Regions from separate parts of the Kitasatospora sp. NPDC088264 genome, predicted to be linked through region 2. Evidence: riboswitches for the same ligand, from Rfam matches in the RefSeq annotation. Region 2 holds a riboswitch; the other holds the start of a gene.
What was found. A riboswitch is a leader RNA that binds a small molecule or an ion and turns the genes downstream of it on or off. The one in region 2 is predicted to bind cobalamin.
Positions count from the first base shown of each region.

Region 1 (5,081 bases), on a different contig from region 2:
TCCTGGACGGCGGTGTGCTCGCCGTGCTCCACCAGGTCGTCGGAGACGGAGAGTTCGCCGATCAGCCGGTCCGGGTCGACGGCCGTGACCACGCCCGCGAGTTCGACGGCGTCCTCCAGGTGGCGGCCGTCCGCCTCTCCCCCGGCGATCACCTCGACGGCCGGGTGCGGGTCGCTACCGCCCCACAGTTCGACGATCGCGAGCCCGTACCGGCCTTCGTCGGCGATCCGCAGCAGTCGCGGCAGCAGGTCCTCGCGCAGGGCGCAGCAGGGGCAGTCGTTCACCAGCGGGACGTCGGCGGCGTCGAACCCGCCTCCCGCGTCGCGCAGTTCACGGTGGACGACGCCCTGCGAGGCCTCCCGCAGGTCATGGTGGAGGACCACCGCGTCCACCGCTGCCGCCGCCAACTCCCGGACGGCGGCGCGGCGTTCGTCGGCGTGCAGTCCGGCGACGACCACCACGGGCAGTTTGATCCCGTCCACGCCGCTCACCAGCTGGCCTTGCGGACGCCGGGCAGGTGGCCGGCGTGGGCGTGAACGCGGAGGTTGACCCGGGAGAGGCCGAAGGCGCGCAGGTAGCCACGGGGGCGGCCGTCGACGGCGTCGCGGTTGCGGATCCGGGTGGCGCTGGCGTCGCGAGGCTGGCGGGCGAGTTCGGCCTGGGCGTCCGCGCGTTCGGCGGGGGCGGTGCCGGGGTGGGCGATGATCCGCTTGAGCTCGGCGCGGCGCTCGGCGTACCGGGCCACGACGGCGCGGCGCTGCTCGTTCTTGGCGATCTTGCTCTGCTTGGCCATCAGACCTTCCCCCCTCGGGCGCGGATGCGGGCGACGGCGGCCTCGATGCCGATCGTGTCGATGGTGCGGATGCCCTTGGCGCTGAGGGTGAGCCGGACGTACCGGCCCTCACCGGGCAGCCAGTAGCGCTTGTGCTGGATGTTGGGGTCGAAGCGACGGCGGGTGCGGCGGTGCGAGTGCGAGATCGCGTTGCCGAATCCGGGTTGGCGGCCGGTGAGTTGGCAGTGGGCGGACATGGGTGCTCCCTGGCGTCCGGGAATGGGCGGGACGGAGCTCACGTTACACCAGATGAAAATGACTTCCATTTCGGTGTACGGTTTCGCCTCAGCCCCGAACACCCCGCCAACCCGGGAGGACACCCATGGCCCGCAGCGAACTGCGCCCCGTCATCAAGCTCCGCTCCACCGCCGACACCGGCTACACGTACGTGACCCGCAAGAACCGCCGCAACGACCCGGACCGGATGGTCCTGCGCAAGTACGACCCGGTCGCGCGCCGGCACGTCGACTTCCGCGAAGAGCGCTGAACCCCGCCCGCCCGACGACCGGCACCGGCCCGCAGCGACGAAACGGCGCCTCCCCCCGGGATCCCGGGGGAGGCGCCGTCGCTGATCGCTGCCGTCGCTGATCGCAGCCGTCGCTACTCGGCGGCCACCCAGCGCTTCTCCACCCGGGCCAGCTTCCAGTAGGCGATCGCCGCGGCCCAGACCACCACGAACAGCCCGGCGATCGCGTAGCCGACGTTGTCCAGCGAGATGCCCGCGATCCAGCCGGTGACCGGGTCGGTCAGATCGAGCTTCTCGTGCAGCACGCCGACCAGTTCGATGGTGCCGATGACGAAGGCCACCGCGATCGACAGCCCAGTGATCGTCAGGTTGTAGTACACCTTCCGGACCGGGTTCGCGAAGGCCCACTGGTACGCGAAGTTCATGAACGTCCCGTCCAGGGTGTCGAACAGGCTCATCCCGGCCGCGAACAGCAGCGGCAGGCAGACGATCGCGTACCAGGGCAGCCCGGCCGCCGCGCCCGACCCGGCCATCACCATCAGGGTGACCTCGGTCGCGGTGTCGAAGCCCAGCCCCAGCACCATGCCCACCGGGAACATCTGCCCGGGCCGGGTGATCGACCGGGTCGCCCGGTTCAGCACCCGGGCCATGAAGCCGCGCGAGTTGAGGTGCTCCTCCAGCTGCGCCTCGTCGTACGACCCGGCCCGCATCGCCCGGAACACCTTGAGTATGCCGAGCAGCGCGGCCAGGTTGAGCGCGCCGATCAGGTAGAGGAACGCGCCGGAGGCCGTCGTGCCGACCATCCCGAGCCACTTGTGGGTGGCCGAGTCGTCGTCCATCAGCGTGCTGGCCAGCTGCGCGCCGCCCGCCACCAGGGCGGCCATCAGCACCACCATCGAGGAGTGCCCGAGGGCGAACCAGAAGCCGACCGAGACCGGCCGCTTGCCGTCCGCCATCAGCTTGCGGGTGGTGTTGTCGATCACCGCGATGTGGTCGGCGTCGAAGGCGTGCCGCATGCCGAGGGTGTACGCGGTGATCCCGAGGCCCACCCCGAAGACCTGGGTGCCGACCGCGTAGTTGTGGGGCGCGACCAGGAAGACGAGCGTCCCGAAGGCCACCACGTGCATGGCCAGGATCACCCCCATCAACCCGGCCGTGCGGACGGTGTCCTCGCGCTTCCAGCGGAACGTGGGCAGCACGGACGGTGTCGCCGGCGCCTCGGCGGCGGCGGTTTCGGGCAGGGTCATTCGGGTCACGCTCCAGCACCTCGTGGAAACACTTCGTGAGATGCCGTGGCCGGTCTCCTGGCTTACGGGGGTCCCGTACCCGCCTTCCCAGGTGCGCGAGGCTCCCAGTGGCGTCGTGGGTACGGACGTCTCTCCATCGTCGACGATCACGATGGCCCGATCACAGTGGCGAGGGCCGCTCCGGACTGGGACCCCTGAGGATCCGTCACCGGTCTTCCCGAGCACCACGGCGGGGAACACCGTAGGGGCCAGGACCCACCCTTGCAAGGCTGCGCACCTGCGCAGGTGTCCAGGATCACAGGCCCCCTCCTGCAACAATGTGCGCATGCATCTCGTACCGGCCGACCGCGCGGGCCACCGCACCATCGACGGACACCGGGTCTGCGAGGCCATCGCCGCGATCGGCGACCCCGCGCACGTCCGCACCTGGGCCGAGCGGTTCTCCCTGCTCGCCGACCCCGGGCGGCTCGCCCTCCTGCTCGCCCTCCACCGGGCCGGCCCGCTCGCCGTCTCCGACCTCGCCGTCGCCACCGGCATGCGCGACCCCGCCGTGTCCCAGGCCCTGCGGCTGCTCCGCACCGCGGGCGTGGTCACCGGGGACAAGGACGGGCGGATCGTGCGCTACCGGCTCGTGGACGAGGCCCTGCGCCCCCTCCTCGACGCGTGCGCCGCCGCCGAACACCACGAGCCCAGCGCGGCCGTCGTCTGACCGGCTCCTCCGGAGGACGCGCCGGGGCCCGGCCGGAGCAACCCTCGAACGCGGTCAGGCCGCCTGGCAGGCGGGGCACCAGAAGAGGTTGCGCGCGGCGTGCTGCTCCGTCCGGACCTCGGTGCCACAGACCAGGCAGGGCATCGCGGCCCGCCGGTAGACGTACACCTCGCCGCCGTGGTCGTCGACGCGCGGCGGGCGGCCCATCGCCTCGGGGGTGTGCTCGGGGCGGACGGTGTCGATCCGGCCCGCGCCGACGCCCTCGTGCATCAGGGCGACCAGGTCGGCCCAGATCGCGTCCCACTCGCCCCGGGTGAGGTCGCGGCCGGCGCGGTGCGGGTTGATCCCGTGGCGGAACAGCACCTCGGCCCGGTAGACGTTGCCCACCCCGGCCAGCACCTTCTGGTCCATCAGCAGCGCGGCGACGGTCGTCCGGCTGGCCGATATCCGGCGCCAGGCGGCCTGCGGGTCGGCGTCGGCGCGCAGCGGGTCGGGGCCCAGCCGGGCGGCGACGGCGTCCTTCTCCGCGCCGGTGACCAGCGCGCAGGTGTTGGGGCCGCGCAGGTCCGCGTAGCCGTCGTCGTTGGCCAGCCGCAGCCGGACCAGGCCGACCGGCTCGGGCGCGGGCCCGGTACCGAAGGCGAAGCCGCCGTAGAGGCCGAGGTGGACGTGCACCCAGGCGCCCTCCTCGAAGCCGAGGAACAGGTGCTTGCCGACGGCTTCGGCCGCGGTGAGCAGCTGCCCGTCGATGGCCTTGGCCTCGTCGGCGAACCGGCCCTGCGGGCTGGACACCTCGACCGGACGGCCGCCGAAGGCCTTCCGGTTCTCGGCGGCGAGGCGGTGGATGATGTGGCCTTCCGGCACGGGCGTCAGCTCCCCCGGGGTGGTTCGACAGGACCCGCACATCATCGCAGCCGGCACCGACACCGCCGGATCGTCGCAGGTCAGCGCACCGGCATGCCCATCAGCCGGGCCAGGATGACGCGGTCCAGCTCGGCGGCGGTGCCAGCCACGTCCAGGTACGAGTTGTCGATGATCGGCAGCCCGGAGTTGTACCAGCCGGCCATCCGGCCGTGGATCCGCGCCACCTCCTCGTCACCGAGCCGCCGGGTGCCGCCGCGCCGGGCGTTGCGGTGCAGCACGGAGTCCAGGCTGGGCAGCAGCACGACCGGGATCATGCCGGGGCCGATGTGCCGCTTCCAGCCGCCGAGGCCGATGGCCGGGCGGTCCGGGAAGACGGCGTCGTCGATGATGCAGGAGATGCCGTTGGCGAGGTAGTTGCGGCAGGCGAAGCCGCAGGTGCGGCGGGCCAGCCGGTACTGCGCCTCGGAGGCGTTGTTCCAGCCGGACTGCGGGTTGGCGAAGCCGGACTGCACCCACTCGCGGACGTCGTCCAGGCTGATGTGCGCGGTCGGGCTGGGCCGGCGCTCGGCCCAGTACCGGGCGACGGTGGTCTTGCCGGCCCCGGCCGGGCCGATCAGCAGGACGGCGATCGGACTGGTGGGCGCGTGCCGCTGCGGCGGGTGGGCGGGGAGTTGCACGGGCGTGCCGGAGGGCAGCACGAAGTGCCCGGTGGACCCGACGGGGACCGGCGCGCCGGGCGCGGGTGCGGCCGGGGCGGGCGCGGCAACAGGAGCGGGAGCGGGCGGCACCGGAGCGGCCGGAACCGGCGGCGCGGCGGCGGGAACAGGAGCCGGAGCGGGCGGCACCGGCGGCGGCACGGCGGCCCCCGACGGCTGCGGCCCCGGCGGAGCGACGGGACGCGGCGGGACCTGCCCACCCCCGGCGTACTGCGTCACGGTCACCTCCCGACACCTCTCAGCGGGG
Region 1 covers NZ_JBFBIR010000013.1:59,546-64,626, reverse strand. The annotation lists gene AB0O82_RS13360 (GTP-binding protein) at 1-491, opposite strand, end outside; gene rpsN (30S ribosomal protein S14) at 488-793, opposite strand; gene rpmB (50S ribosomal protein L28) at 793-1,029, opposite strand; gene rpmG (50S ribosomal protein L33) at 1,155-1,319, shown strand; gene AB0O82_RS13340 (HoxN/HupN/NixA family nickel/cobalt transporter) at 1,433-2,545, opposite strand; cobalamin riboswitch at 2,575-2,789, opposite strand; gene AB0O82_RS13335 (metalloregulator ArsR/SmtB family transcription factor) at 2,871-3,254, shown strand; gene AB0O82_RS13330 (DNA-formamidopyrimidine glycosylase family protein) at 3,309-4,118, opposite strand; gene AB0O82_RS13325 (AAA family ATPase) at 4,199-5,059, opposite strand.
Region 1: another riboswitch for cobalamin. It lies ahead of AB0O82_RS13340 (HoxN/HupN/NixA family nickel/cobalt transporter); the one in region 2 lies ahead of AB0O82_RS14390 (peptidase).

Region 2 (5,081 bases):
GCGGCGCACGACCTGGCCGTGACCGCCGGGCACCGGGCGGTGGACGCGCCGGTCTCCGGCGGGGTGGTCGGTGCCACGGCCGCGAGCCTCACCTTCATGGTCGGAGCCGCCGAGCCGGACTTCGAGGCGGCTCGACCGGTGCTGGAGGCGATGGGCCGCAAGGTCGTGCACTGCGGATCCCCCGGAGCGGGGCAGGCCGCGAAGATCTGCAACAACATGATCCTGGGCATCTCGATGATCGCGGTCAGCGAGGCCTTCGTGCTCGGAGAGAGCCTCGGGCTCAGCCACCAGGCCCTCTACGACGTCGCCTCGACCGCCTCCGGCCAGTGCTGGGCGCTCACCACCAACTGCCCCGTCCCCGGGCCGGTGCCGACCAGCCCGGCCAACCGCGACTACGCGGCCGGGTTCGCCGCCGCCCTGATGGCCAAGGACCTCGGACTCGCCGCCGGGGCCGCCGACGCCGCGGGCCTGCCCACGGACCTCGGACGCAGGGCGGCACAGCTGTACGCGGACTTCGCGCAGGCCGACAGCGGCGCCGGCCTGGACTTCTCGGCGATCATCACCACCCTGCGGGAGGACGGCAAGTGACCGGCTACGAGACGATCCTGGTCGAGCGCAAGGGCCGGGTGGGGCTGATCACGCTCGACCGGCCCAAGGTGCTGAACGCGCTCAACACCCTGCTGATGAACGAAGTCGTGCAGGGCAGCAACGGAGTTCGACCGTGACCCGGAGATCGGCGCGCTGGTGATCACCGGCTCCGAGAAGGCCTTCGCGGCCGGCGCCGACATCAAGGAGATGCAGTCGCTCGACTTCGTCGACGCCTACCTCGGCGACTGGTTCGCCGCCTGGGACCGCTTCGCCGCGCTGCGCAAGCCGGTGGTGGCGGCGGTGGCGGGCTACGCGCTGGGCGGCGGCTGCGAGCTGGCGATGCTGTGCGACGTCCTCCTGGCGGCGGACACCGCGAAGTTCGGGCAGCCGGAGATCAAGCTCGGCGTGATCCCCGGCATCGGCGGCTCGCAGCGGCTGACCCGGGCGGTCGGCAAGGCGAAGGCGATGGAACTCTGTCTGACCGGCCGGATGATGGGCGCCGCGGAGGCCGAGCGGGCCGGCCTGGTCTCCCGCATCGTCCCGGCGGGCCAACTGCAGGCCGAGGCCCTGGCGGTGGCCGAGACGATCGCGGCGATGTCCACCCCGGCGGCCGTCATGCTCAAGGAGAGCGTCAACCGCTCGTACGAGACCACGCTCGCCGAGGGCGTGCGCTTCGAACGGCGACTGTTCCACGCCACGTTCGCCACGGCGGACCAGAAGGAGGGCATGGCGGCCTTCGCCGAGAAGCGCCCACCGGAGTTCCTTCACCGCTGACGGTCCGAGCGGTTCGCGGCGCGATGCGGCGGACGATCCCTTGACCGGGACTTCTCCGTCTCGCCATGATGGGCCGTCATGTTGTGACTCCGCCGCTGGGGGAAGTCCGGTTCGAATCCGGCGCTGACCCGCAACGGTAGGCCGCCGATCCGATGTCGGCGGCGAGCCCGAGTACCCGGCGGCGGAGGTGTGTCGTCCCCTCCTCCCGTCGTGGTCTGCGGGCCGGAGCTCCGAGGGCTGCCCGGCTTGTTGCCGCCGTCCTCCGGGCCCCTGCGCGCGGGCCCGGAAAGGCCCACCGTGTCCTCGTTCCGACGCCCCCTGCGCCTCTTCGCGATACCCGCGCTCGCCCTCGCCACCGTCCTCCCGGCGGCCGCTGCCGCCCACGCGGCACCTGCCGCCGCGACTTCGTCCCCGACGGTCCGCCCCGACGCCGCCGCGGGCGGCTGGCTCGCCCGCCAACTCGTCGACGGCGACCACTTCGAGTCCGTCTTCAACGGGACCGCCTACCCCGACCAGGGCCTGACCATCGACGCCGTGCTGGCTTTCGCCGCCTCGCACAGCTCCGACCAGGCCGCTGCGAAGGCCACCGCCTGGCTGGCCAAGCCCGAGGTCATCAGCGGCTACCTCGGCGACGGCATCACCGAGGCCTACGCGGGCGCGACCGCCAAGCTGCTGCTCGCCGTCGAGGTGCGCGGCGGGAACCCGACGGCCTTCGGCGGCGTCGACCTGCCGGCCCGCCTGCGCTCGCTCCAGACCGCCGAGGGCCGGTTCTCCGACCGCTCGCAGTGGGGCGACTACAGCAACGCCTTCGGCCAGTCCCTGGCCGTGATCGCCCTGCACCGCACGGCCGGTGGGGCCCCGGCGACGGCCGTCGACTTCCTCGCCAACAGCCAGTGCGCGGACGGCGGGTACCCGGTCGCCTTCGGCCAGGCCACCTGCGCCAGCGACCCGGACGCCACCGCGCTCGCCGCCCAGGCCCTCGCCGCGACCGGCCGCACCGCCAAGGCCGACGCCGGACTCGGCTGGCTGACCGCCCACCAGAACGCCGACGGCGGCTTCTCGGCCGCCGGGGCCGCCGCGTCCAACGCCAACACCACCGGCCTCGCCACGCAAGCGCTGCTGGCCGGCGGACGCTTCGGGGCCGGCCTCAAGGGCTGGAGCAGCCTGGTCAAGCTCCAGCAGGGCTGCGCCACGGACCCGGGCGTGCGCGGGGCGGTCGCCTACGACGCGACCGGCTTCAACCCGGCCACCGGAGCCCGGGCCACGGCGCAGGCCGTCCTCGGCCTCGCGGGCACCCCGCTGGCCACCCTCTCCGCCGCCGGTGCCCGCCCGGACGCGCCCGTGCCGGCCTGCCCGGCGACCACCCGCTGACCCCGCGAGGAGAGCTCCGATGACCGACACCATGGCGCCCGCGTGCCCGGCCCGCCGCACCCTCGGGTCGATCGCCGCCGCCGCTGCCCTCACCGCCGGACTGCTCGGCGCCTCCGTCGTCCAGGCCCCGCAGGCGCGGGCCGCCGCCTGCGACGGCACCACCGGCGTCACCGTCGTGGTCGACTTCACCGCCGTCGGCGGTGGCATCCAGACCGGCTGCGCACCCGGCGACCCGGCCAGCGGCCTGGCCGCGCTGACCGGCGCCGGGTTCGCGTACACCTTCCACCCGCGCTACCCGGGCTTCGTCTGCACCATCAACGCCCTGCCGACGACCTGCACCAACCCCACCGGCAGCGCCTACTGGTCGTACTGGCACGCCCAGCACGGCGGCCCCTGGTCGTACAGCAACCTCGGCGCGGGCAGCTACAACCCGGCGCCCGGCGACGTCGAGGGCTGGTCCTTCGGCGCCGGCGCCCAGCCGGGCGTCACCGCGCCCTGACCTCCGGAGACACCCCGGTGCCCCGGCCCCTCCGGAAGGGGGGCCGGGGCACCGCGTACCCGTGGCTCAGCTGCCGTGAGATGCCCTCCGGTGGCGGACGAAGCGCTCGACCAGCAGTACGGTGGCGACGGCTGCCACGGTGAACAGCAGCGTGTTGGCCACGATGCCGCCCGTGGCCAGCCAACCGGGTTCCTCGCCGTTAGGCAGCGTGGTGTCGGTGAACAGCCCGCCGATGCCGGTCAGCACCCCTCGTGCGAGGTAGACGGCGGCCAGCGCAGCAAGGCCGACGGGAAGGGTGAGGACGATCGACGCGAGGTAGTAACGCCCGTTCTCCGTCAGCCCGCCCAGGACGGCCAGCCCGCCGACCAAGGCCACATGGCCGCCCGCCACCCATCTGGAAACACCCGTCGGCATCCGTTCCCCCCGTCCTGTCGGTCCGGCGGCGGATCCGTCGGGCCATCGTGGTTCTGTCCCACCGGAGGGGAGGCGATCCGTGGTCGGCTCCCCTCCGGCGCAGTGCGGTCAGCTGCCGTAGCGCAGCGAGACGGTGTCGCCGAGGTGGACCGTGGTGGCCCGGGTGGCGCCGGTGGCGGTGGTGCCGTCCAGGCTGACCTGCCAGGTGGAGGAGCCGCTGTTGGCCGTGCCGTTGATCGCGGTGACGGTGTCGCCGCCGGTGGACGGGGCGACCGAGGTGACGCAGCCGCTCGGGGCGGCGCCGGCGGCCGCGTCGAGGACGTCGCCGAGGGTCGCGGTGGTGCCGGTCGGGGTGAGGGTGGCGGCGCAGACCTTGAGCGCGCCGGTGCCGTCGTCGATGACCAGCGCGAGCTTGGCGGCGGTGCCGGGGACGAAGGCGGTGGCGGCGGCCCAGGCGGGCTCGCCGGTGGTGGTCGGGGTCGGCGGGGTGGCGGTGAAGCCGGCGCCGGCGACGGCGCGCAGGCCGTCGACGGAGGCGTAGGGGGAGGGGGTGGTGTCGGTGGGCAGGTACTTGAAGCCGCCGCCGGGCTTGAACTGCTGGGCGATCAGGAAGTCGACGGGGCTCTTGCCGGTGCCGCTGGTGAAGTCGGTGCCCTGGGGGTTGATGCCGCAGGCGTTGAGGCCGGAGACGGCCCAGCCGTTGGAGTCGGTGTTGACGCCGAACATGGCGTTGAAGGCGCCGGAGGCGGTGAGCTTGCCCTTGAGGAAGTTCTTGGCGGCGACGATCGCCGGGTCGGTGGCGGCGACGCCCCCGGTGCAGAGCGAGGCCATGGCGGCGCCGGTCATGTCGATGTCGCTGCCCTGGGCGAGGGCGTTCGGGTCGCCCGCGGCCTTGCTGAAGTTCCAGCCGCCATCGTTGTGCTGGTTGGCGCGCACCGCGGTGACGGAGGTGTCGAGCAGCGGCTGCGGGACGCGAGGGCTGCCGGCCTGGGTTTTGGCGCCCGCGAGGGCGAGGAGGCCGAAGACGGTGCCGTTGAAGTTGGCGGACGGGCCGTAGTAGCCGGGTTCGGCGGTCTGCCAGTAGGCGGCGAGGTCGGCGACGAGGTTGCGGCCCGGGCCGACCCGGGCGGGGTCGATGCCGGCGGCGTAGGCGTTGAGGATGCCGCGCTCGTAGTCCGTGACGACCGGCGAGGCGCTCGGCCAGCCGGGGGCGGCGAGCTGGCCGCGGTAGACCAGGCGGGCGTTCTTGGTGGGGTCGCCGCCGGGGGTGACGTCCGCGGCGGCCGTGCCGGCGGCCGCGAGTGCGCTGAACGCCCACTCGTTGGAGAGCCCGCCGCCGGTGACGTAGCTGCCGTCGGCGGCCTGGAGCGACTTCAGGTAGGTGACGCCGGTGCTCTTCGAGGTGGCTATCTGGGTCGGGCTGGCCGTCGCGTGG
Region 2 covers NZ_JBFBIR010000014.1:132,443-137,523, forward strand. The annotation lists gene mmsB (3-hydroxyisobutyrate dehydrogenase) at 1-588, shown strand, start outside; partial or broken gene AB0O82_RS14385 (enoyl-CoA hydratase) at 585-1,362, shown strand; cobalamin riboswitch at 1,439-1,560, shown strand; gene AB0O82_RS14390 (peptidase) at 1,660-2,733, shown strand; gene AB0O82_RS14395 (flagellar hook-length control protein FliK) at 2,753-3,232, shown strand; gene AB0O82_RS14400 (hypothetical protein) at 3,299-3,622, opposite strand; gene AB0O82_RS14405 (hypothetical protein) at 3,755-5,081, opposite strand, start outside.